2 regions of the Sporosarcina saromensis genome follow, and region 2 is predicted to be linked to the other one. Evidence: a T-box and tRNA genes for the amino acid it is inferred to sense, from the RefSeq annotation. Region 2 holds a T-box; the other holds one or more tRNA genes.
What was found. The T-box of region 2 lies ahead of metG (methionine--tRNA ligase). A T-box ahead of a tRNA ligase gene usually reads a tRNA of that ligase, here a tRNA-Met.
Positions count from the first base shown of each region.

Region 1 (12,657 bases), 160 kb from region 2:
TGTTCAGCATCCAACGTCTCAACTTCAAGAAGTGTATTTGCGATCAAGTCAAGAAGCTCACGGTTTTCCGTCAGGATTGTTCTTGTACGCTCATACTGTTCCTTAATAATACGTTGCATCTCTTGATCAATTTCGTACGCAATCGACTCAGAGTAGTTTTGTTCGGAATTAAAGTCTCTTCCAAGGAACACATTTCCACCTTGCGCCTGACCAAATTGCATCGGTCCGAGCTTATCACTCATCCCATATTCCGTTACCATGGAACGAGCAATGCCCGTAGCACGTTGGAAGTCATTATGTGCCCCAGTTGATACTTCGCCAAGAACGATTTCTTCCGCAACACGCCCGCCGAGTAAGCCGGCAACTTTATCGAGAAGCTCAGGCTTCGTCATGAAGTAACGGTCTTCTTTCGGAAGCATGACTGCATATCCACCCGCCTGGCCGCGAGGTACAATTGTAACTTTATGGACAATTTCGGCATCATCCAACATAAGACCAACTACGACGTGTCCCGCTTCGTGGAACGCTACAATATTTCTTTCTTTCTTTGAAATAACTCGTGTCGTCTTAGCCGGACCTGCGATGACGCGATCTGTCGCTTCATCGATATCTGCCATATCGATTTTCGCTTTTCCTCGTCTTGCCGCAACAAGTGCCGCTTCGTTCAGTAGGTTTTCAAGGTCTGCACCCGAGAAACCTGGTGTACGTTGTGCTAACGCCTTCATGTTGACAGTATCGTCAAGAGGCTTATTACGCGCATGCACTTTAAGTACCGCTTCACGTCCTTTTACATCCGGACGACCGACCGTAATTTGACGGTCAAAACGTCCTGGACGAAGAAGTGCAGGGTCTAGAATATCCGGACGGTTCGTAGCTGCAACGATGATAATCCCTTCGTTACCATCGAATCCATCCATTTCAACTAATAGTTGGTTCAACGTCTGTTCACGCTCATCGTGTCCGCCACCGAGACCAGCGCCACGTTGACGACCCACTGCATCGATCTCATCGATAAAGATGATACATGGAGCATTCTTTTTCGCATTTTCAAACAAGTCACGAACACGGGACGCACCGACCCCGACGAACATCTCAACGAAATCCGAACCGGAAATCGAGAAGAACGGAACGCCGGCTTCACCAGCAACTGCTCGCGCCAAAAGTGTCTTACCTGTACCCGGAGGACCTACTAACAAAATACCTTTTGGAATACGAGCCCCAAGTTCAGCAAACTTACGTGAATCCTTTAGGAAGTCAACTACTTCTTCAAGCTCTTGCTTCTCTTCATCCGCACCCGCTACATCCGTGAATCGGACTTTCTTGCGGTCATCCGAGTGAAGCTTAGCCTTACTCTTACCAAAGTTCATGACACGGCCGCCACCGCCGCCTTGCGCTTGATTTAACAAGAAGAAGAACAGGATGATAATAATGATAAAAGGAACCAACCCTGTGAAAAAGGCTACCCAAGCACTGGTTTCAGGCATTTTTTCAACAACGATTTCGGGGTTGTTCGATTCACCGATTGCTTCTAGCTTCTCCATAAGCGTTGTATCGTTATGCAGGACATTCGTAGTGAATTTCTCCCCTTCTTTTGCCCCTTTCATAACACCTTCAACTGTCAGAACGCCAGCGTCCGGTTGCAACGTCATAGACGCAATATCGCCTTTTTCTAACGCATCGTAAAATTGATCGTACCGAATCACTTCCGTCTTCGGATTCGGATTATTTAGTGAACTGAATATCCCCATTATTGCAAGGAAAATCAATCCGTATAATAGAAAGTATCGAAGTATACGATTCATCCCAAGCCTCCTCATTTCTTCAACAGAAAACTATTGTAAATCTTATCATATAACGAATTCACACTTCAAAGGAAATGCCTTTCTTGCTAAGGTCTGTTACTAGTGGTAATACATGCTAACCGCGCTACCAACCCACTTATCAAGCAATTTTTTTATCACATGAGGAAGCTTTCCAACAGCCTTCAGAAGAAGAGGACTGCAAGTGAATTAGAAAGAATAGATTTCCTTTTTCAATACGCCGATGTATGGCAAGTTACGATACTTTTCAGCATAATCCAGTCCGTATCCGACAACAAATGCATCTGGGACGAGGAAACCGACATAATCCGCTTTTAAATCGACTTTACGTCCAGTTGGTTTATCAAGTAATGTGACGATTTTAATGGATTTTGCCTTGCGGTATTTGAATAGGTCAACTAAATAGTTCAATGTCTTCCCACTATCAATGATATCTTCAATAATGAGTACATCGCGACCTTCCACACTCGTGTTTAAATCTTTAACAATTTTCACTTCACCTGAAGATACGGTTGCATTTCCGTAGCTTGAAACATCCATGAAATCGAGTTCGATGTATGTGTCAATTCGTTTAATAAGATCGCTCATGAAAGGTAATGCACCTTTTAACACACCTACCGCAAGCGGAAACTTGTCTTGATAGTCAGTAGTCAACTGTGCACCAAGCTCAGCAATTTTTTCTTGAATGTTTTCTTCTGTAATGAGTATTTCTTCGATATCCTTTTGTAACATCGAAAACCCTCTTTTCTTCATAGGATTTTTTTACAACTCTTTGAATCTCAATATGTACCGATCCTGTTCTGTTTTGTGTTTTTTGAACTGGATGCCATATCGTACGCCTGGAATAGCGCAAACTTCATCATTCGCTGTTGTAATGACAGGCAACATATGCCGTTTTTCAGCACTGATTTTTTCATCAATAAAGATTCTTGACAATCGTTTTGGAGCCTTCATGCCTGGCAGTAGCATGCGATCACCTTCCCGTTTGCTTCTGACTCGTAAAGGCAAATCATTTTCTTGAAGCGAGAAATAGCGTTCATTGTCGTCTACTGCATCAATATTATCGGCATCGTCCCAATTCAATAGCCAGTTCCCCCATCTTTGCCACACGCCTTTTTCTAAAGCTACATCCGTGAGTACGAAAGGCTCCTGCCCTTTAACAATGAAAACTTGCTCGTACTCCCGCACGAAACGATATCCTTTCGGGAGGTCTATGGAAACAGTTCCTTGGACGTCCGACAGATGAAATTGAATTAGATTCAATAGTGCTATATTCAACTCAATGGGACTACTTTCCCCATCATAAATATACTTCAATACTAGTGGAATAAAGCGCTTTTGTAAAGCAGTGTGCATGGCAGCAAACCGTTTAACGGAAAAGGTTGGAAGCCCTTCTGCTGTAAAGGAAACATGCGCTGCAACATGTTGCTTCACCAAGCTGTTTAACAAGTTTTCATCGTCTTGTAGGTCAGATGTCATTTTTACGACATTGACAGCTGCTGTAGGTGTTTCCGAGAGGATCTTCGGAATAATATGATGGCGGTATCGGTTCCGTAAGTATGCATCACTTTCATTGCTCGGGTCTTCTCGAAATGCTATCCCATGTTTTCCAACAAACTCTAACAGGTCACGCTTCATCACAGAGAGAAAAGGTCGAATGACCGTTCCACTTTCCATTTGTCTACTTGGACGAATCCCAATAGGCAAACTTCCTTTTGACAACTGCATTAACACCGTCTCCAGTTGATCTTCCGCATGATGAGCGGTTGCCAATAAAGGATACTGTTCCTTTTGCATAATCTCTTCAAAAAACTTATACCTACCTACTCTGCAAACGTCTTGTACATTACCGCCTTCCTCTTCAAGTACGGCTGGTACTGGCACACGACCACCGAAGAAAGGAATCCCAAGTTGCTCACATAAGCCTTGTACAAAACGGCCGTCTTCAGCAGACTCTTCTTCGCGTAACATATGATCGACATGGGCGGCTGCCACTGTCACGTTCCACCTCTCGCGATGGACTGCCAGAAAAAGTAAAAGGGCAACAGAATCCACCCCGCCCGAGCAGGCGACGAGGATTCGTTGACCGGAAGTTAGTAATGCATGTTTTGCAATAAAATCGTATACAGACTTCTCTAACTCACTCATTTTCCGACCTCCATTTCCCTTATTCTACCCTATAACCTTTTCCCGGGAAATAAATCGATTTGTCGGTTTTATTGTCATCCACTTTGGCAAGACGTGGTCCATCTTCATGACGAGAACTGTTCGGTCGTCTGCAACTACACCAAATCGTCGCTCCATTTCAGACATAATCCGGTCCGCCAACTGCTCACAGCCAAGATGTTCGTACTTCTCCAAAATGGCATACAATGCGTCTTCCTGCTTCTCAATCGTATGCTTTGAACTGAATAGGCCATCCGTCAACATCACAACAATATCACCAGCTTTTAGCTCTTCGTTTTTCGCTTCAACAGAAAATGAAGGGAGAAACCCAACAGGCACTGACTTGCTATCGAGACGTAGAAAATCGGGTCCACGCATAATATACGTACTCATCGAGCCAGCTTTCCAAGACCAGAGCCGTCCATCCTGTAAATCAATTAACGCAAGATCCAACGTAGCATACATATCATCCAACCCGTTTAAAGACATCATGTAATGCAACGTATGCATCGCCGTTTCGGGGTCCATTTTACGATCCAAACATTCCCGCATAAGGCGGATGACTTTCCTACTTTCTCGATAAGCGTTCATATCATGTCCCATTCCGTCGGATAGTAATACCGCCGTTAAACCATCATGAATCGGAAATACCTCATATGCATCTCCTGCATGGAATGTCCCCCCTCCGGCAGTAGCGACAATGCCGTATTCCAATGTGAAACGGACAGACGAACAGAACATTAATTGCAAATGCGGAAATGGATCTTGTTGAAAAACCGACTTCTCCACTTTGAACGGTTCACGGTATACTTCCTCAAGCAATGGTAAAATGAGTCTCTCCGCCACTGTCATATCCGTTTCAAAGTCTGACCGCTTCTCCGGTATAGAACAAACAATCCGATAGGCCCCTCTCTCATCTGACAAGATGTCAATTTGATAATATTCAATCCCTTGAGCTTGCATATGCTTCCCAAGTTCTTCTTCCGCGCGATGGTTGACCGTCAGCTCCCCTTTAATATCTTTCATGATTTTCTCTAAATGATTGCTCATATCACGTAATTGCAATGCCAACATTTTCCGACCGTGCTGTAACTGTCCCATAAGCAAGTGGTTTGTAGCCTGCTCCTCAAGCTCGGTAATCAAACCTGAAAAGCGGATACATTTATATTTAATCTTCTCTTCCACACGATGACGTGCCGCTTTCTTGGTGGCTGAGTACGTTGACTCCCACTCATAGAGAAGCCTCGACATTCCTGCTTCATTGTCCTCCCAACATTTCGAATAACGAAAACACGATTGACAAATGGACGGTATTTCTTGAGCTGCAAGTGTATCATCCGATTCAAATCGATCATTCACAAGCGTCGACATGAACTCTGCAAACTGCTGAAAATCAGATAACTGTTCGTCCAATCGGTCAGTTAACCACTTTTGACGCTTCACAGAAATATCCGGCTGATCAGGCTTCATCACAAGTCCAATTGGCTCCACTTTCTTTGTTGGGATAAAGAAAAAAACGAACGTCGCTAACCCAATTGTCGCAAAATGAGAAATATCCAACGGTAACGTCAAGTCATATAGAAGGAAAAAGACAGACACTGCATACCCCCCAGTAGCAATGCCTAGCTTTCCTAATCGCCTCATCGCACCTGCAAAAAAACCGGTCATACCGTACACGGCCATCATTCCTGTGAAGGACAATTCAGCAACACCTGCAATTGCGGCAATCATCATTGCAATTGTCGTCGAAAAAGGGAGACCACCTGCCAACGCTGCCAAAAGGATTGTCAAATGAAGGAGAAAACCTGAGATTGAAATCGGTCCAATCATTAAACTACCCATACCCGTCGTAGCCATAATACCAACAATACAAACGGCCCCTAATCGCTCAGGCGTCCACTGTCCATATAAAATACGCTCCCGATGCGGAAATGCGACAAACAAGAAAAATGTCATGAATAATGCCAAAACAGCTTCAAACCCAATTGTCAGCTGCACATCCACCGGCGTACTTCCGCTATGCATCACAAACTGCCATAACACTTGCACAACGATAATCGCACCCGCCACCGCTAACGGAATCGACTTCCTCGTCCACGGATGCTTACTAACAACATTAAACAACAGCAACTGCAATAAATGGATAACAGCTTGTCCCACACCTAGAAGCGCTCCACCAGCCATTCCCCCAATGAACACAAACACTAAATACTTCCGAAAGCGCAACTGCGCCAACGCCCAGATTGGTAAGAAAAACGGCACCGCCGCATCAAACAACACCGCTTGCGACAAGAAAAACGATCCAAGCAAGAAAAAAGTAGCCATCAACACATACGTCTTCCGCTTCCCCGCCACTTCCAACGCATGACGAATCTGCTGGCCCATCGGCCTCTCCATATTGCCAATCATCTTCATCTCCACATTCCCCCTATGTCTACTTGTCCACGAGTATACATAAGTCAACGTAAAGAATTTGTCTCTTCCTGACAACTCACTCACAAAATCTTTCGACTCATTCCGAAGTCTTTCTTTTTTTAAAACAGTAGTTGACAGACCACGTCGAGCCATGTAATATGATTATTGTCGTTCAGAAAAAGTGGCAAAGCCCTTCGAAGAACAACACGGCGGCGTAGCTCAGCTGGCTAGAGCGTACGGTTCATACCCGTAAGGTCGGGGGTTCGATTCCCTCTGCCGCCATTATAGAAAAGCGAAGAGCGTCGTTTAGCCTCGACAGGTGCTGGAAGCCTGAGGCTAAAGGCGCTCTTTGCCTTTAACCTCAGGCTGAAGCATCCCGAGAGGCTGACGCTCGCAGCTAGACATTTGAAATGCGGAGGCGCCTTGCTTTGCCCCGACAAGCGCTGGAGAGCTTGGACAAAAGGCGTTTTTCCTTTTGCTCCGAGATTGAAGCGACTCGAGGGGCTAGGCGCCGCAGCTAGACAATAGAAATGCGGAAACGGCCGTTCAGGCCCGACAGGCATAAGACAACCCGGCGTGTGGCGCTTTTTGCCACTTAGCCGGGTTTCCTTATGACCCGAGGGACTGGCCGTTGCAGCTGGACATTAGAAATGAAAAAACTGCGACCTGAAAAAAATTAGGTCGCAGTTTTTTCATTATGCAACTCTTTCACTCCACTGTTACAAGATCTTTAATTTGTCAAAATCCATTTAGCACGATTTTTTACTCTGTGGATTCTTGCAATTACCCGCGAAACTTTCAAACTACGCATATTCGCTTCAAACGCGGCATATCTAATCAAAACAACGCATACTTACTCGAAACGCGGCATTATCCTACCAATTCCCGCATAACTCCTCCAAACACGGCATTCTCTCCAAAAACGCCGCATTTCGAACAGCACACTCCACTGTTATTAAGATCGTTAATTTGTCAAAACCCATTTGGCGCGTTTTTTTACTCTATGGATTCTTGCAATTGCCCACGAAACAAAATTCAAACTCCGCATATTCGCTTCAAACGGCGCATATCCCAATCAAAACACCGTATACTTACTCGAAACGCGGCATAATCCCTCCGATTTCCGCATACCCCCTCCAAACACAGCATTCTCTCCCAAAACGCCGCATTTCGAACTGCACATTCCCCTGTTAGTAAGATCTTTAATTTGCCAAAACCCATTTGGCGCGATTTAATTTCCTATGGATTACCGTGATTGCCCGCGAAACAAAATTCAAACTCCGCATATTCGCTTCAAACGCGGCATAATCCCACCGATTTCCGCATAACCCCTCCAAACACAGCATATTCTCCGAAAACGCCGCATTTCGAACTGCACACTCCACTGTTATCAAGATCGTTAATTTGCCAAAACCCATTTGGCGCGATTTAATTTCCTATGGATTACCGTAATTGCCCACGAAACAAAATTCAAACTCCGCATATTCGCTTCAAACGGCGCATATCCCAATCAAAACACCGCATACTTACTCGAAACGCGGCATAATCCCTCCGATTTCCGCATACCCCCTCCAAACACAGCATTCTCTCCCAAAACGCCGCATTCCGAATATACCAATCAACACCTCTAGTATTTTCTAAGCTTCTATAGACTCGCGCCATTAGCTAGTTCGGATGACTGTTTCAAAAATATTGTTTAACAGTAAGCTATCACCAGAAAAAAATTACAGAGATTTCCCGATATATGCTGTTTTAGAAAGAAGTATGCGGCGTTCTCCAGCTAAATGCTGCAATTTACAAAAGTATGCGCCGATCTGCCGAAGTATGCTCCGTTACACAAAAATATGCCGCAATCTCCCGGTATATGCCGTGATCAGTCAAAGTATCCTTGGTCAACAAAGCGCTTCACGTGCAAACGCCCTCCATTCCGTTTTCAATCAAAAGTTCCTAACGTTTCTGTCAAACAATTCCGCTCTAGTCGACGCAGAAAAGCGATCCACCATCTAGAAAGATGTCGGATCGCTTTACATAGTCATAGATTATACATTTTCACTAATTGAAACAGCCAGCAAGTTATCCTCTTCTTGCGCCACGGCCACCGCGTTTAGATTCTGTTGCTCTTTTTAATGAAGTCAGGCGTTCTTCACTGTCTTTCATGAATTTAGCCATTTTTTGCTCAAAATTCTCGGGACGCTCAGTGTGGCTCGGACGGCCACCACCATGACGAGGACGTTGAGGGCGTTGAGGGCGCTCAGCTTCTGGTTTCGCTTTTCTGATCGATAACCCGATTTTACCATCTGTGCCGACATTCATCACTTTCACTTCAACCATGTCGCCAACTTTTAGGTGGTCGTTAATATCTTTAACATAATTGTCCGCCACTTCACTAATATGGACCAGACCAGTTGAACCGCTCGGTAGTTCGACGAACGCACCGAAATTTGTGATCCCTGTAACTTTACCCTGTAACTTGCTGCCTACTTCAATTGACATAAAAAAATTGCTCCTCCTTAAGATTTAAACGACTTCATACAGAAGCCTTTTTACCATATCACGAGTCCTGCAAAAAGCAGAATCCTTACTTTCATTATAGCCAACAAAAAAAGAGTGTCAATAAGACTACTCTTTTCCGTCATCTTTTTCGTCGTTTTTCTTCTTTTTTTCAGGTAATGAAAAGATGATTTCATTTTTATCAGATAAAAAATACTCTTTACGAGCTAGCTTTGCAATATACTCTTCGTCATCGAGTTTAACAAGTTGTCGTTTAAGAAGCGCTTGTTCATCTTTCACTTCTTCCAACTTTGCTAACGTCTCCACTTTTTCCTGTTCCTTCTTTTCCAACGTCTGCTGTTGCTGGATGTACATATTCGTTAAGCCACCAAATACGACAAATGCAACTAACGCATAAAGAAACATTTTTTTACGGAGCCGCTTCTTTTGCTTGTTTCTCCACATTTCTTTCTTTTGCAACGAGCGGACATATTCAGTTTCAATTGATGCAACGGTCGTGGATGATTTCCTTTTCCTTTGCTCCATGTCTACACTCCCTCTCATTACAGCTTGACTTTGCGATAAGTCTATTAATTATACACTATTCATCGCGAGTTTGAAAGAGGGAGCTATAGACCTTTTTATAAACATAGATGAATGGCGTTGCCAGCACCATCACTATTCTGACGACCAACCTGAACAGTGCACGAATAATCCGTACAACCAATAGGATGACGAACACGATTGGTCTGATGATAAGCATGTTGACAATACGCCCAAAAAATCGGAACGGCCGATGAAAAATTGACGCATACAGAAGCATCCCACTTACTTGAGCAAACGGATCATACATCCTCCATGCACCGTCCCGCACGACGAAAAGAACGTAAAAAGAAGCACAACCAATTAAGATCCAGCCAATTACTTCAATGAGCACCGAATACTTACGAATCATCGACTTCTTCCCGACCTTGTCGATGCCCGTTCCGATCAAATCCATAAACGCTCCGGCTCCGATGCCTGTCCCAATCATTGCAAGTAAACTAAGAAACTGGACGGAGAGACTCATCCAAATAATTTATGGAGGAAATTACGTGAACCTGTCTCTTCTTCGTCGTATTGCATCGTTGCAATTGTCCCTTCTAACGTCAGAAGCCCTTTGTCTACATCCAAATGGACGATGCGCAGCTCCTCCCCCCGAATTTGCAACACCCCTTGAGATGTGCGGACAATAAATTCTTCTTGGTCGAACCGGTCAATCGTTTTTACAGATGTAAGATCCATTCGTTTTCTGTTTCGCATCGTGACGACATGGTCACCCGATGGAATTGCGTATGTTGGACTATCCGTCTGGATTTGCATACTATTCCTCCTTCGCTTGTACGTTCAATGCCATCTTATGCGTGTAATTAAAAAAACATGACAGGAAAAATCCCGTCATGCTACTCATTTCTTTTAAACTTCCCGTTAAACGATTAAATCGTGCGTATATCCTGAAAAATATAGAACCAATCCAATTACCGATAAACCAAACCCGATGTAAAATGGCCATGGGTTGTCTTCCTTTTCCTTGTCAAACGTCCGGTATGTAAGCATACAAAAAACGAGTGAAAGTACCGGTATGAACCCATAAGCCGGACCAAACGTAAAGGACACGCCACCTAGCACCATTGCGAGCAAGCCATAGGGATTCTGCTTTGGTAGACTCTCCAAATACGCTTTATCCGTTTCGCTCATTTCCTCATCCGTACGCATCCATCCTTTTAACTTCTGCCTACACCTGTTCAATCGTCTTGACGTTGCCAAATCCTTCATGACGACCCATTACTCCTCATCGTCAATGAACTCCGGCTCCACCTTTTCGAGCTTCTCTTCCTTCAAAATCGTATACATCATCGCTGCGTCTTCTTTCTTCGTCGACTCCTTCAATGCCTCGACCTTCGCAGTAACAATCTTTTGACCAAATCGGATCGCCAATTCATCCCCCGGTTTTACGACCGATGACGCTTTTGAAACTTTGCCGTTAATGGTAATCCGGCCTTGATCGGCTACTTGTTTCGCCAATGTACGTCTTTTGATTAACCGTGACACTTTTAAAAATTTATCTAATCTCATTTCTTTTCCCTTCCCTTCGCTTGTTGCCAAAAATCTTCTAATTCATCGAGCGTATAAGCAGAAAACTCGCCCTTTCCTTCCTTCACGCTTTGCTCAACAAATGAGAAACGGCCCTTGAATTTCGCATTCGCATGCGCCATCGCTTCCTCTGGCGACAATTTTAAAAACCTCGACAAATTGACGAGCGTAAAGAGCACATCCCCTAACTCATCCGTCTGGCTCTCTTTCGTTCCATTCTCCACTTCGTCCTTAAATTCCTGCCACTCTTCCTCAAATTTCTCAAAAGCCCCTTCAATACTCGGCCAATCGAACCCGACTTTTGCGGCCTCTTTTTGATAATTAAAGGAAGTAAGCAACGACGAACTATGGCGCGCCTGTCCATCCAGAAGCGAATCGACTTGCGGCTTCTCTGTTTGCTTAATCTCCTGCCAATTCTTCAACACTTCATCCGAATTGTCCACGCCCAGATCTCCGAACACATGCGGATGGCGACGTATCATCTTCTCACCAATCGACTGCAACACATCTTCCATCGCAAAGAACCCGTCATCCTCGCCAATCTGCGCATGTAAAAACACTTGTAGCAGGACATCCCCTAGCTCCTCGATGATGCCTTCATCGTCCTGCTGATCAATCGCTTCCAGCAACTCATGCGCTTCCTCTATTAAATAGCGCTTCAACGATTCGTGCGTCTGCTCACGATCCCAAGGACAGCCATCCGGCGCACGCAGCGCTGCGATAATCTCACGGAACGTCGACCACTCTTTCAATCGTCCATCACGCTCTGCGACAGGTGGTACATACACCGTCGTCAAATTATCAATACTCGTTTCACGGTCCAGCTCAAATAGCGGCACCGTCCGCAACTTTTCCTTTGAAGAACCCGCAGCAGTCACAATCGTTACGGGATGATCGAACGCATACTTCTCCATCAGCGACAGCTTCACCTCTGAAGCGACAAATGCATCATACACTTGTCCAATCAGCACATGTTGCGTCATCTTCACATCGTCACGCTTCAAGTCCGTACCGTCCAACAATTGAAACCCTTCAATTGGGTCAATTCGCAAAGCCCCAAAAATCGGGTCAAGAAAGCTGTTGCCGCCTGCAATTTCAAGTTGCACTAGTCCCTCCCGTTCTTTCTCAATCAACAACTGCACCGTACGTTCCGCAACAAGCGGATGCCCCGGCACAGCATACATAACGGGTTGCTCCTTCGCTAACGCAACTAACCGTTCCGTAATTTCTTCGTACACTTGCTCAAAAGCGTCATTTTTTTCGTAAATCGCGTCAAAGCTTTCGATTTGTAAGCCTTCCGCCCGCAGTTCATTAATAACAGGATGCTGATCTGTCCTTGCAAACACTCGCTCCGCCGCTTTCAGCTTGCGATACGTTCCAATGGATAGCTGGTCTAAGTCACCTGCACCAAGCCCAATAATCGTTAATAGATTCATATAGTCACCTTCTATGTTTAGTCAGCATTAATTGCACACGTGCTAATCTTTTTCCGAACGGCAGTAAATACCATTCCTTTTCAGCCATTATACGCGATTTCATGACAATCAACAGGAATACGGCTGCACCTAAAATGACTGCTGTTAACGCGCTTACTGTCGCACCAATCCGGGATGATAATTGATCGAATAAAACC
Region 1 is NZ_CM142738.1:612,384-625,040, forward strand. Features, by position in the region: gene ftsH (ATP-dependent zinc metalloprotease FtsH) at 1-1,802, opposite strand, end outside; gene hpt (hypoxanthine phosphoribosyltransferase) at 2,010-2,552, opposite strand; gene tilS (tRNA lysidine(34) synthetase TilS) at 2,583-3,968, opposite strand; gene ACVHUV_RS02960 (SpoIIE family protein phosphatase) at 3,993-6,401, opposite strand; tRNA gene ACVHUV_RS02965 (tRNA-Met) at 6,610-6,683, shown strand; gene ACVHUV_RS02970 (S1 domain-containing RNA-binding protein) at 8,475-8,894, opposite strand; gene ACVHUV_RS02975 (FtsB family cell division protein) at 9,021-9,437, opposite strand; gene yabQ (spore cortex biosynthesis protein YabQ) at 9,493-9,960, opposite strand; gene yabP (sporulation protein YabP) at 9,957-10,253, opposite strand; gene ACVHUV_RS02990 (cell division protein FtsK) at 10,359-10,706, opposite strand; gene ACVHUV_RS02995 (RNA-binding S4 domain-containing protein) at 10,716-11,006, opposite strand; gene yabN (bifunctional methyltransferase/pyrophosphohydrolase YabN) at 11,003-12,460, opposite strand; gene ACVHUV_RS03005 (putative polysaccharide biosynthesis protein) at 12,465-12,657, opposite strand, start outside.
Region 1: it has a tRNA-Met gene. The T-box ahead of metG (methionine--tRNA ligase) is inferred to sense a tRNA for this amino acid. The anticodon was not compared.

Region 2 (12,657 bases):
CGCGCCCTCCAATGATGGATGGATTAATGACACTTGTCGCGCCTGCCTTTTTAAGGATTTCTTCCGAGTCAGCCCGCTCTGCCCTTGCAGCAATCGTCAGTTCTTCATTCAATCCTTTGGACGTCAAGGTGATAAAAACGTTATCTGCGTCACTAGATAAGGCTGTAATAAGCGCTCGGGCGTGTTCCACTCTCGCTTTAAGCAACGTATGCTTGTCCGTTGGATCGCCAACCAAGCGCAATGTTTCCGGTTCAAGCGTTTCTTGCAACTCTGCATCATTATCGTGAATAATGACGATTTGAATGTCCTCATCATCTTCTTTCAGCTGTTTATATACTTGTTGGGCAACTCGTCCAAACCCACAAATAATAATGTGGTCATTTAAATTCGCAATTTGTTTTTTCATTTTCCTCAACCACACTTTCTCCGTTAACTGTTTTTCGACAAAATAGGACGCACCCATCCCTAATCCATATGTAACAATCCCAGCTCCTGCGGGTACGAGCAATAGTGCAAACCAACGCCCTTCGTACGTAGTCGGGTACATGTCACCATATCCAATTGTCATAATGGATATGACCGTCATCCAAAGTGCATTGAAAAACGATAATTCTTCATAAAACATAAAGCCGATTGTTGCTGTCGCAAGCAATACTATTGTCGTAAATAGTAAAATCATCAACCTTCTATATCGAATATCAATTCGTAACCAACGTTTATACAAACCCATCAACTCCATACGAGCATACTCTTCTTTCCTGTATTCCTTCTGTCGGGTGGGCATAAACCACCTAATATTGTTACGGGTGGCGCGAGGTTTTTAATGTGGAAATAAATTAAGTTTTTCCATTCCCAAATGTTACACTACTCACAAACAAAATTTTCCATCAGATGGTATACTTGTATCAATATCATTCTATGAACTTGCATCTAAGGTGGAGGTGATTGGGCGGAATCAGGGGTGTAATTCGGTATAAATTAAGGGAGGAATGTCTTTGCGTTTCATCAAAATCGCGTTAATTTCTTTACTCGTGCTTTCTGTTTGTGTGCTCACGTATTATCATTTTGATTATCAAAAGAAGCTCCAAAAAAGTTCTAGTACAATCGAGCGAATGTTTAAAGAGATGGAGGAGGTAGAGGCAAAAGCAAGTTTGGAAAGCGACAATTCCCAAGCAAGTAGCGGCAATGATTTCCCTCTCTATTCAAGTGATGAACTTGCATTAACCGGCTTTCAAGGAACGCAACAAGAGGTCCTAACGGCATGGGGTATGCACATCTAATACCTTATGAATCATTGGAGGGGGCGATGGCTTTTATTCCAGAAGAGGCACAAATCCTTACACACGAATGGGCGTTTATGCCGTTTGGTGACGGGATAACTGGGGGTTATTTGTTATTGTCATTCAAGGTTGACCAAGATGGATCCTATCCAAGTCATGTGAAAGTGATGGACCATTATTTGTATGGGGAAGGGTTTAAAAAATAGGTGTGCGCTATTAAGAAAAAATCCGCACGCATGCCAGATCTTTAGGCAATGCATGCGGATTTTTTATTTCATAGGTACAGTTACGGTCACTTTGAACAGATCGCCGTCCAGTTCAATTTTCATGTTTCCACCGTGCATATCGACTATCGATTGCGCGATGGCGAGGCCGAGGCCAGAGCCATCAGTATGACGTGATGTGTCGGCCCGTTTAAAGCGTTCAAATAGCTCATCGACGTTTTCACCTAATTCATATTTCGTAATGTTTTTCACGACAAATTCAGCAACGTCCACTCTTTTTCGAAGCGTGACATACACACGAGTTCCCGGCAATGAGTATTTAATAGCGTTCACGATGAGATTATCGAGTACACGCCACCATCTTTGCCCATCTACATTTGCCATAAGCATGTCATCCGGAATATCTGTCCTAAAGTCGAGTCCAGATTGCGCGATATCGTCGGCATGTTCTGCGAGTGCTTGTTGCAATAGTTGCGTCAAATCGACACGTTGTTTATGCAACTCCAAATTCCCACTCGCCATTTTGGATACTTCAAATAAATCTTCAATGAGCGTTTTTAACCGTTGTGACTTTTTATCCAAAATATCGACATAGTTTGCACGCTCTTCTGGTGTAATCGATTCATCTTTTAACAGATCGGTATACGTAATAATTGATGTGAGCGGCGTTCGTAAATCATGGCTGACGTTTGTAATTAATTCCGTTTTCAGCCGCTCGCTTTTCGCCTGTTCAGTCATCGAGCTCCTTACCCCTTCACGAAGATTATTCAAATTCTTCGCGTGTTCTGCGAGCGGAGATTTCCCTTCGATTTTAATTTCTTCATTCAACCGACCTGCCGCCATCGCTTCGGTTGCGACTAAAATTTTGTTCAAGTACGCAACTCTTCTAACGAAAATGAAACTTACAGGCAGACCAAGGAAGAGGACGCAGAAACTATAAAGGACAAAAAATACTGGATCAAAGAAAATGGTCAAGAAGCCGACGCCTGCAAGGAAAAAGCCGATGAGCAAGATGAATGTTTGAACGCCAATCGATTTCTTCAAGAACATCGTTTGCAAAGCTTGTAAGAAGCGGATAAAATACGTATCCTTTAAGTCGGCTTCTACAGCCCCTTTTTGTTTCCAACGCTCCACACCATGAACCAGTTGGAATGCAAGTAAGATCGTTGGAAGGACGCCGAATACAAGGAAGGTTACGGTCCAGCTGCCGAATCTGCCTAACCTAGGATACTTGAAAAGGTCCATAAAGTAAGAATTACTGTCTATGTAGACGAATAAAACAAGACCCGTTAAGATGAGTGCAATCAATTTAAGGTCAATTTTCAAGTTGGCATACTTTTCATCAAACGGTGTTCCGATCACCCAAGCCTTTTGAAACTTCATAACGGTGAGCAATGTGATTAGTGAGACAAGTCCAAGAAACCAAAATGCATAGGAACCATATTTCCATCTATTGAAAGTTTTGTATTGCGAATAGAGGCTGCTCCCCTTTTGGATTTCTGCCTTAGGAATACTGACGACACCTTCAAAGGATTGTACCGTATTTGCCATTGCACGAATGTCTTCATTGCTAATCGTCACACTATCCCCGTGAGGAGCGGAACTAGTCCATTCATTACGAGAATCGCCTTGATCCGGGAGAGAATGAGCTTTAAAGTACCCTTTAGCTGAATTGAATTGTTTTTTGTAAATTGACGGTACGGATACATCACCTGCAGAAAATGTCTCACCCGTTTCCACGTTTGTGAATTCATAAGCAATTGGCAATGAATATGAGCGATTGTTGTATTCATTTAAATACTGTTGTAACGCCTTTTCTTTCTCTTTTCGAATCTTCGCTTCCACGTGGGCATCGTCTTCGAAGTTCTTATTAATGTCTGCTAATTTTACATCTCTTTCTTTCTTGAGTGCTTCTTGTAACGTCTCGTTTTTCGCAGCTCTTGCTTCCTCAATCCTTTGATCATATTGGTCATGAATATTTGAAATTTGTGCTGGTAACGAACCGTACCAGTAGCGGTACTCCTCGATTTCCTGCTTAGATACCGTCAGTTGCTCTTTTGCTTCTTCTCGGTCAATCGGATTTAGAACAGCCGGCCCGATGGTGGAATAAAACTCTTCTAACTGCCATGCTAAATCATTTGATTCTGAAAAATCCCTACCTATAATGTTGTGACCTTCACGATTCAATGAAAATGCTGCAAGGAATACGAGGACGACGAGTGCTGCCCATACAACAAGTGGCAATCTATTTTTCATCAGGCAGTGCCCCCTTTAATGATGCGTGCAAAATACGATACGATTTCTGTGGATCGTTCCCATCCGTCTGCTGCTATGGTTAATAGATGAGGAAAACAATAACCGATACTTATTGTAGCGATACCGATTGCAAAGATGGACATGACGAGTGGCAAACGGCTACTTCTCGATTTTGTACCCAATGCCCCACACCACCTTTACATACCTCGGATTTTTCGGATCTGCTTCGATTTTCTCGCGTATCTTCCGTATATGAACAGCGACAATATTCTCGGCGTTGTACGCTTCTTCATTCCACACGCGTTCGTATATTTCATTAATCGAAAACACACGCCCCGCATTTTTCATAAGTAATTCTGTAATTTTGTATTCAATCGGCGTCAGTTTTACTGGGTTTCCATCGACCGTTAACTCCTTCGCATCTTCGTCGAGGACAAGCCCATCAATCTCAATCTTTTTCTGGCCATCATACGTACCTAATTGGACATACCGACGGAGCTGTGATTTAACGCGCGCCATTAGTTCAAGTGGATGAAAAGGTTTTGTCACATAATCATCCGCCCCGACGGACAAACCATGGATTTTATCGGAGTCCTCCGCCTTTGCACTCAGCATGATAATCGGGATATTTTGCGCTTCCCTGATTTTGAACGTCGCCGTAATTCCATCCATATTCGGCATCATGATGTCGAGGATAAGTAGATGAACGTCATTCGTATGAAGCAAATCAAGTGCCTCTCTCCCATCCGCTGCCTTCAGCACAGCATACCCTTCATTTTTCAAATAAATTTCAATCCCATCGCGGATCTCTTTATCATCATCCGCCACAAGCACATTGAATTTCGCCATCATCCGCACCTCACTTCACTCTATGCTACCCATTGTATTAGTTAAATCTTAACATTCCTCAAGGGGAATTATGAAGAAATTCTTAAGATGAGTGGTGATGTAGTGGAGGCGTGAGCTTTGTCGAAATGTTCGTCTGTTTATCTCCTAATATATGGGTGAGTGGTGATAAATTGCTGATGAGCGGTGATAAACTTGCTACGAGCGGTGATAAAGTCACTACAAGCGGTGATAAACTATTTCATGAAGATACAAGAGTGAAATAACGGATTAGAAACACTCAAATTGTAGGGAAACGGTGGTAAATTGTTCAGAATCGGTGGTAAACGGCCGAGTATCGGTGGTAACGAGTCTAGAAACGGTGCTAAGCCTGTTAAAATCGGTGGTAAGCTGCTGTAAAACGGTGGTAAACTTTTTGCTTCTTTAAAGTAAGGCTTTTTCCTGGAAACAACCCATGAACCCCCCTTGAATTGTAGGCAAACGGTGATAAATTCATGGGAATCGGTGATAACTCATCGAGTATCGGTGATAAACTCGGGAGAATCGGTGATAACTCCTCGTGAATCGGTGATAACGCAGCTAGAATCGGTGATAAACTTTTCCGCCAGTTAAATAGGGGCAGAGTCTGGGGACACGTCATTAAAATCACTCAAATTGTAGGCAATCTGCGGATTATGTCCCAAATCGGCAGACAACTCTACAAGTTACGGTGCTACATTTACTCACGGAAAATAACTTGCACCCCTCACGAAATGTTCATACTTTTTCGTTTTTACCCTCTCTTATTGATTTAACAAAATAGTATAATAGTGGTAGTTTGGGGGAGATGGTTATGGAGCGCTCTACTAAGAATTGGACGGGTTGGCGGTTTCCTGTGCTGTTGCTTAGCGCAATGGGTTTGTCGACGGTGGGGGATTTTATATATTTAGTGGCGATTAACTTGCTTGTTTTTCAAATGACGAATTCTGCAACGGCGGTTGCTGGGTTGTGGATTGTCGGTCCAGCAGCGGCTATTTTTACACGATTTTGGGCGGGCAGTGTCATTGATCGGTCGAACAAACGAAGACTGATGATATGGACAGATATTATTCGAGGAATTTTGGTAGCACTTGTTCCGTTCATGAGCTCTGTGTGGGGCGTTTATGTATTACTTTGGTTTATTAGCATGGCGAAATCCTTTTTTGCTCCTGCTTCGCTCACGTATACAACGACACTCGTTCCCGAGGAAAAGCGCAAGCGGTTTAATGCATTTTATTCGTTGACGACATCTGGTGCATTCATTATTGGTCCCGCGATCGCAGGCGTTTTATTCCTCATCGGCTCTGTGCATTTTGCGATTTGGATGAATGCGGCGTCCTTCTTCATTTCAGCTCTTATTTTATTATGGTTACCGAACGTGGATGCAAAACAGACAGCTGGGCTGAATCCGTTATCCATTCAAGCGATTGTGCAAGACTTGAAAGCGGTTGTTGTTTTGGGCAAGTCGAAACTGTTGGTAATGGTTGTTCTCGGTGTGTACCTCGTTTTCACGCTCATGACGTTTGCGATGGATGCACAAGAGGTTGTTTTTACACAGCAAGTTGTTGGATTAAGTGAAATTGACTACAGCTTACTTATTAGTATTACAGGCATTGGTGCCTTGGGAGGTGCAGGAGCGGTTGCTTTGTTTGCCAATAAATTATCGATACGCATCCTGTTCGGCGGTGGTTTGTTCATGGTGTCAATCGGGTATTTGCTGTATGCTTTCAGCCAATCTTTTCTAATGATTGCTACTGGATTTATTCTCCTTGGATTTTTCAATGCATTCGCCAACACTGGCTATACGACTTGGTACCAATACCAGATTCCAATTAAATATATGGGCCGTGTGACAAGTTTATATGGTGTCGTCTTAAGCCTTTTTCAAATTTTATTTGTCCTAGGAATGGGTTTGGTCGCGGATCTCATGTCCCTTCGCGTGACGATCATTGCACTAGCATTGCTTAGTTTGGTGAGTGTATGGGCTTTGATTTTCCTAATGGTGCAGCCAAATATCAAACAGGTATTTACAGATGTCGATCAAACAAAGATAACGTAAAAGTAATAAATAACAAATTTTAATCAAAATAATATGAAAATACACTAAAATAACATAGAGAAAACGAGCTCCTAATGGTATGCTAATAATATACTGGTAGAATCTTCAAATACTGTATATACGGGAGAGATGCATTCCAATGAAAAAATGGTTGTTGCTGTTCGCTACACTATTCTTGGTAGGCTGTGCAGAGGACAAAAAAGAGTTACCTAAAGATGCAGAAGTTGAAACGACTATCAGTTTAAAACCTGTAATTGATGTAAGCATTAATAATTTCGGAGCATGGGCATACTACGACAAGTATTGTTGGGAAGATGCTGAAAAGCAATGTGCTCTCGAACCTACATTACCTTCCGAATTTTTGGAGCGTGAACATGTGAATCATATTGAACCTGGCGAGACTATTTCTTTCCGCTTCTCGATTCCTTTGGATGATTGGAATTTCCCACAACCGGATTCATTCATCGCTTATATCCAAGATGGGGAGGAAATGAAACCAATCGAAGTGAATGAGAAAACTGTCCAAGCACCTGAAACTCCCGGCAAGCATTACATGTCCGTTAAAGCGATATGGGACGGCGAGGTAAAAGGGGAAGCCATTTATGCCTTTTCACTGTATATAAAAGAGTAATTCCAACGCTAATCAATTCACATTATTAGGATGCCACATTTTCGAATAATCCATTCTAAAATGAACATGCTTTCCCTATAACGGGAGGTGATTGCAGATGGCGAAAGAAAAGAAAAAGAAGATGAAAAAAGGCAATACGTTGGACCGTGAAGAGTTTGGCTATGGTTTTGACATCAGCCCTGATGATTTTGAAGTGATTGGCAAGAACAATCAAGCGAATAAACAGAAGGATACTGAAAAGGATACAGAGAAACACCGTCCACCAACCAATTGATTTTTTCTATTGATTTATTAAAATAAAGTGATTATAATCAAAACAACAACATCTTACAAAGGCTGTGAAAGGGAAAAGTAGGAAGAGGATGTCGCATAGAGAGCTTCTGACGGTGGAAATGAAGCGGACAAATCTTTCGAACATGATCCTTGAGCTTCGCACTGAACACTCTACGGATTAGTAGGCTGCGACGAGAATTGGCGCTTGTTATCTACGTCAAAGTATAACGCTTTTTTAGCGCGTACTTTTGGAGGTAATCAGTGTGAGCTGGTTATAATGTAAGGTGGTACCACGGGCAAAAACCCCGTCCTTATCGATTGTGATCGATAGGGGCGGGGTTTTTTTGTACTTAAAATGAGGAGGAGTTATAATGGCGATTTTTATAGGCGGAGCGTGGCCATATGCGAATGGCTCGTTACATCTCGGGCATATCGCAGCGTTGTTACCTGGAGATATTTTAGCGAGATACTATCGGTTAAAAGGGGAAAAAGTGCTGTATGTTTCCGGGAGTGATTGTAACGGTACACCCATTTCGATTCGCGCCAATGCGGAAAATGTATCAGTGAAGGAGATTGCTGACCGTTTCCACACAGAGTTTGTCGTTTCATTTGCGAAGCTCGGCTTTACATACGATATTTACACAAGAACAGATGGAACATTCCACCATCAAATTGTTCGTCACGTATTTTTGAAATTAGTCGATCGGGGGTTAATTTTCAAAAAGGAGACGGAACAAACCTATTGTGAATTTGACGAAAGGTTCCTACCCGATCGCTTTGTTAGAGGGCTTTGTCCGCATTGTGGTCTTAAAGCAAGGGGCGACCAATGTGACCATTGCGGTTCGCTTTTGGATCCATCCGAACTAAGAAACCGTACATGCGCCCTGTGCGGGAATGAACCGACGACGAAGTCAACGGAACACTTTTATTTCAAATTAAGTGATTTTCAACAGCAATTGGAAACGTATGTAGCGAATGCGAAAGTTGAAGACCGCTGGCGAGATAATGCCATTAACCAGTCTGAACGGTATTTGCAGGAAGGGTTACATGACCGTGCGGCTTCAAGGGATTTAGCAAACGGCGTTAACATCCCCGTTCTCGGTTATGAAGGAAAGAAAGTGTATGTATGGATCGAAGCCGTCACGGGCTATTATTCTGCGAGCCGTGAATGGGCTGCGTTGAATCGAACGGACTTGGAAGAGTATTGGAATGAAGACATGGTTTCCTATTATGTGCACGGCAAGGACAATATCCCTTTTCACACGATCATCTGGCCCGCCATCCTTATGGGAATCGACCAGCAACACGCATTGCCGACTCACGTCATTTCCAATGAATATTTGACGCTAGAGAAGCGGAAATTGTCGACGAGCGAAAATTGGGCGGTATGGGTGCCGGACATTCTTGAGCGCTATCATCCTGATTCATTGCGCTACTTTTTGACGGCGAACGCCCCGGAAAACCGTGACGCTGATTTCTCATGGCGGGAGTTCATTTACAGTCACAACGCAGAACTATTAGGAGCGTATGGCAACTTTGTCAACCGATCGTTAAAATTCATTGAGAACTCATTTGCAAGTGTTGTACCGCAAGCCGAAATTGATGTGGCCATGAAGGAAATGATATGTGATATTTATCCGAAGGTCGGGGAAAAGATTGAAAAGGGGCATTTTAAAGAAGCAATTGAAATAATTTTTGATGGAGTTCGGAAAGCGAATAAATATTTTGATGATGAAAAGCCATGGGTTCAAATTAAGGAAGTTGAAGATGCCTGTCAACGGACGATGGCAACTTGTGTTTACTTAATTGCCAACTTCGCGCAGCTCCTCTCCCCTTTCCTTCCTTTTTCAAGCGAAGATGTGGGCGCGCTGTTGAAATTGCAAAAGTTCGAGTGGCAAGAAGTGACTGTTGGTAGTCGTGTATTGCCGCAAGTAAAACCGCTATTTGAACGGATTGACGTCGGACGGATTGATGAAGAATTAGAACGTCTGCATAGCGGGAAAATTTGATATAGGTTGCCTCTACTTTTCGGAGTGGAGGTTTTTTTGGGGGCTTGAGTATGTGGAAGAGTATGACCAGGGCTTCATTCGCAAGAATAGTTGGTTTGTGAACGTATGTAAATTCCTTTATTTGGATGAGTGGTGATAAACAGCAGTTGAGCGGTGATAAAAGGATGACAAGCGGTGATAAATTGCCGGTGAGCGGTGATAACACATCGACAAGCGGTGATAAACTCACAACGAGCGGTGATAACTAGTTTTTGGCCTGCTAACAGGATGAGATTGCTGAGAATTATCTTCTCGAAGTTGTGAATCGGTGATAAACTCCTCCGAATCGGTGATAAACTGGCTTAAACCGGTGATAACGCTCTCCGAATCGGTGATAAACTGGCTCAAACCGGTGATAACGCTCTCCGATTCGGTGACAAAGCGAAAACAACAAACTCGGCACTCCCCCTTTTTGTATGAAAAGGGAGTGGGATGGAGAATCGGTGGTAAGGGTCGTTGAATCGGTGGTAAAGTCCTTCGAATCGGTGGTAACCTCCTCTGAATCGGTGGTAAAGTCCTTCGAATCGGTGGTAACCTCCTCTGAATCGGTGGTAAATCGGTAAATGCCGCAATGGTGCGGCTTCATTCACATGAATAGATGGTTTACACACGTCTTGAAGTTCCTTTATCTAGATAATCAGTGGTGACCTGGCTCGTTTAAGCATAGCGCCCTCATGAATCGAGGGTCTTTGGATCAAACGCTGCATTCTTCATTCTAAAGCAACGATTACACCAAAATAGTTCGTAATCATCTCCTATTCCGCTCTCCCTCCATAATAACTAATGCAATTTTTGCATATCTTTGAGACAATAAGCGTATATAGGAAAAGGTTGGAAGAGTAGTTGCATAAGCATTACGTTTTTATAGAAAAATTGCGATGAGTAATTACTCGCTTTACACGGCGATTAATCCGCTCACTATAAAATTTTTTACAGGGGGAAAATACAATTGTTTAAAAACGATGCAAATCAAGTACGTGCCGGTTGGATACTTTTACTTGCTGCTGTGAGTATGTTTGTTGGACAACAGCTTTTCGCTTTGCCAGGTGTATTTGTCTTATTTTTTACTGATTCGTCTTCAATGATGACGGGTTCAGAAGCTGATCTCCTCGCTTCCTTTGACGACTATCCTTGGATTTTCCTTCTTACGCAAGGAGGCGGTACGATTGGCGGCATGCTCGTCACGGTTTTATTATGGAAGTTTTTGAATAAAGGCACCTTACAAACACTCGGTTTCAGAAGACCGCTTAAAGATTTAGGCTTCGGCTTGTTGTTAGGAGCCATTTCGATTGTCGTTATTTTTATCATCCTTTACGCTACTGGGGATGTCACGCTTTTGAACCCTTTTTCCCAACCTAAGTTTTCCGTCTATACGTTGACGTTTCTTCTATTATTTATTCTCGTCGGTTTCTTTGAAGAAATGTTTTTTAGAGGCTATGTGATGAGGACGATGGCTGATCGTGGGAATCCTAAATGGCTGATCTATATCGTTTCAGCTGTTATCTTCAGCTTGGCGCATGGCATGAACCCGAATGTAAGCCTAATAGGGTTACTGAACATTGCATTGGTCGGCGTGTTATTTGCTTATATGTTCGATGTGACGAAAAGTTTGTGGTTACCGATCGGCTATCATATTACATGGAATTATGTGCAAGGAAACGTCTTCGGATTTCCTGTGAGCGGAACGACTCCCCATGGAATCTATTCCATTTCGGTGGAAGGTGGCAATGATTTATTGACAGGCGGGGCGTTTGGTTTAGAAGGCGGCATGTTGGCAACTTTGCTCATTGTGTTAGGTTTTTTAGCGACACGTGTGTATGTAAAAATGAGAGACGATGCATGACGTATGAACAGGAGGGATGCTAGGTGGATGAAGAGAAGAATCCTGCCGAACAGCGCGAACGCTTGCGACAAAACGAGTTGAAGAACAGTCCCATGAATGCTTTAGGTGACGGGATGCGAAAAGGAAATCTGGCTGATCTTGTAGGTGGTGTCAGTTGGAAAACGACCGGCGTACTAATTCTTGTTATAATTGTCGTGCTTGTCTTGGGAGTAGTTTTTGACTGGTATTAATTCTTAATAAACCGCAAACAGCCGATGTTGGAAAAACGGTTGCTTGCGGTTTTTACTGTCTTTATTGCCCAACATTCTTTTTCTGCCGACCGCTTAGCGTCAAGACGAGAATTCCCCCTAATAACAAGGCGATTCCTGACCAAGAGACGACCGACAGTTTTTCGCCTACTACAATTACACTAAGAATTGCAGCAGTTAGTGGCTCGGCTAATGACAGTGTAACGGCTGATGAGGAAGGAATGTTTCGCAAACCGATTGAAAAAAGAATATACGCAATGGTCGTCGTAGCAATACCGAGATAGAGCATCGTTGAAATGCCCGGCACTGTCAATAACCCTTCTGTTTCAAACATAAATAAAAACGGCAACAACATCATGGCGCTCGCTGAGAAAATGACCGCCACAGATGGTATGGCCGCTACTTTTTCCACTACTTGTTTGTTAAACAATGAATAGCATGCGAATAGTAAACCCGCACAAAGCGATAACGTCACGCCGACTGGATGGACGGCCATTCCTTCTTTATTTGAAAAGAGTAAAATGCAACCCACTACCGCCATTGCTGTAGCGGTCAACCATATCCGCGTAGGACGTCTTTTGTGAATGAACCATTCAATAAGTCCTGAAAACATCGGCGCACTACCAATTGCGACAACCGTTCCAATCGCAACGCCCGTTAACCGAATGGACGTAAAAAAGCAGTATTGGAAAATCGCCATCGCCAATGCAGCTGAAAGTGTCGCTTTCCATGGCCAATTGTGAAATTGAATCTTGCGCAAGATTAGCATGACAATCAGTAGCGTAAACCCACCTACAGCGAGTCTCGACGCACCGACCGCTAAAGGGTGAACCGTTTGTGGCATGAATGTCTGAGCGGTGCCAGTCGTCCCCCATAGCATCGCGCCAAGCAGGACTGTTATGTAAGCAATGCGTTGCGACAAAGAAATCCC
Region 2 is NZ_CM142738.1:449,359-462,015, forward strand. Features, by position in the region: gene ACVHUV_RS02065 (potassium channel family protein) at 1-739, opposite strand, end outside; gene ACVHUV_RS02070 (hypothetical protein) at 996-1,280, shown strand; gene ACVHUV_RS02075 (hypothetical protein) at 1,262-1,486, shown strand; gene ACVHUV_RS02080 (sensor histidine kinase) at 1,550-3,760, opposite strand; gene ACVHUV_RS02085 (hypothetical protein) at 3,760-3,942, opposite strand; gene ACVHUV_RS02090 (response regulator transcription factor) at 3,920-4,609, opposite strand; gene ACVHUV_RS02095 (MFS transporter) at 5,439-6,683, shown strand; gene ACVHUV_RS02100 (hypothetical protein) at 6,823-7,314, shown strand; gene ACVHUV_RS02105 (hypothetical protein) at 7,412-7,588, shown strand; T-box leader at 7,644-7,903, shown strand; gene metG (methionine--tRNA ligase) at 7,959-9,596, shown strand; gene ACVHUV_RS02115 (CPBP family intramembrane glutamic endopeptidase) at 10,585-11,478, shown strand; gene ACVHUV_RS02120 (DUF6366 family protein) at 11,502-11,708, shown strand; gene ACVHUV_RS02125 (DMT family transporter) at 11,770-12,648, opposite strand.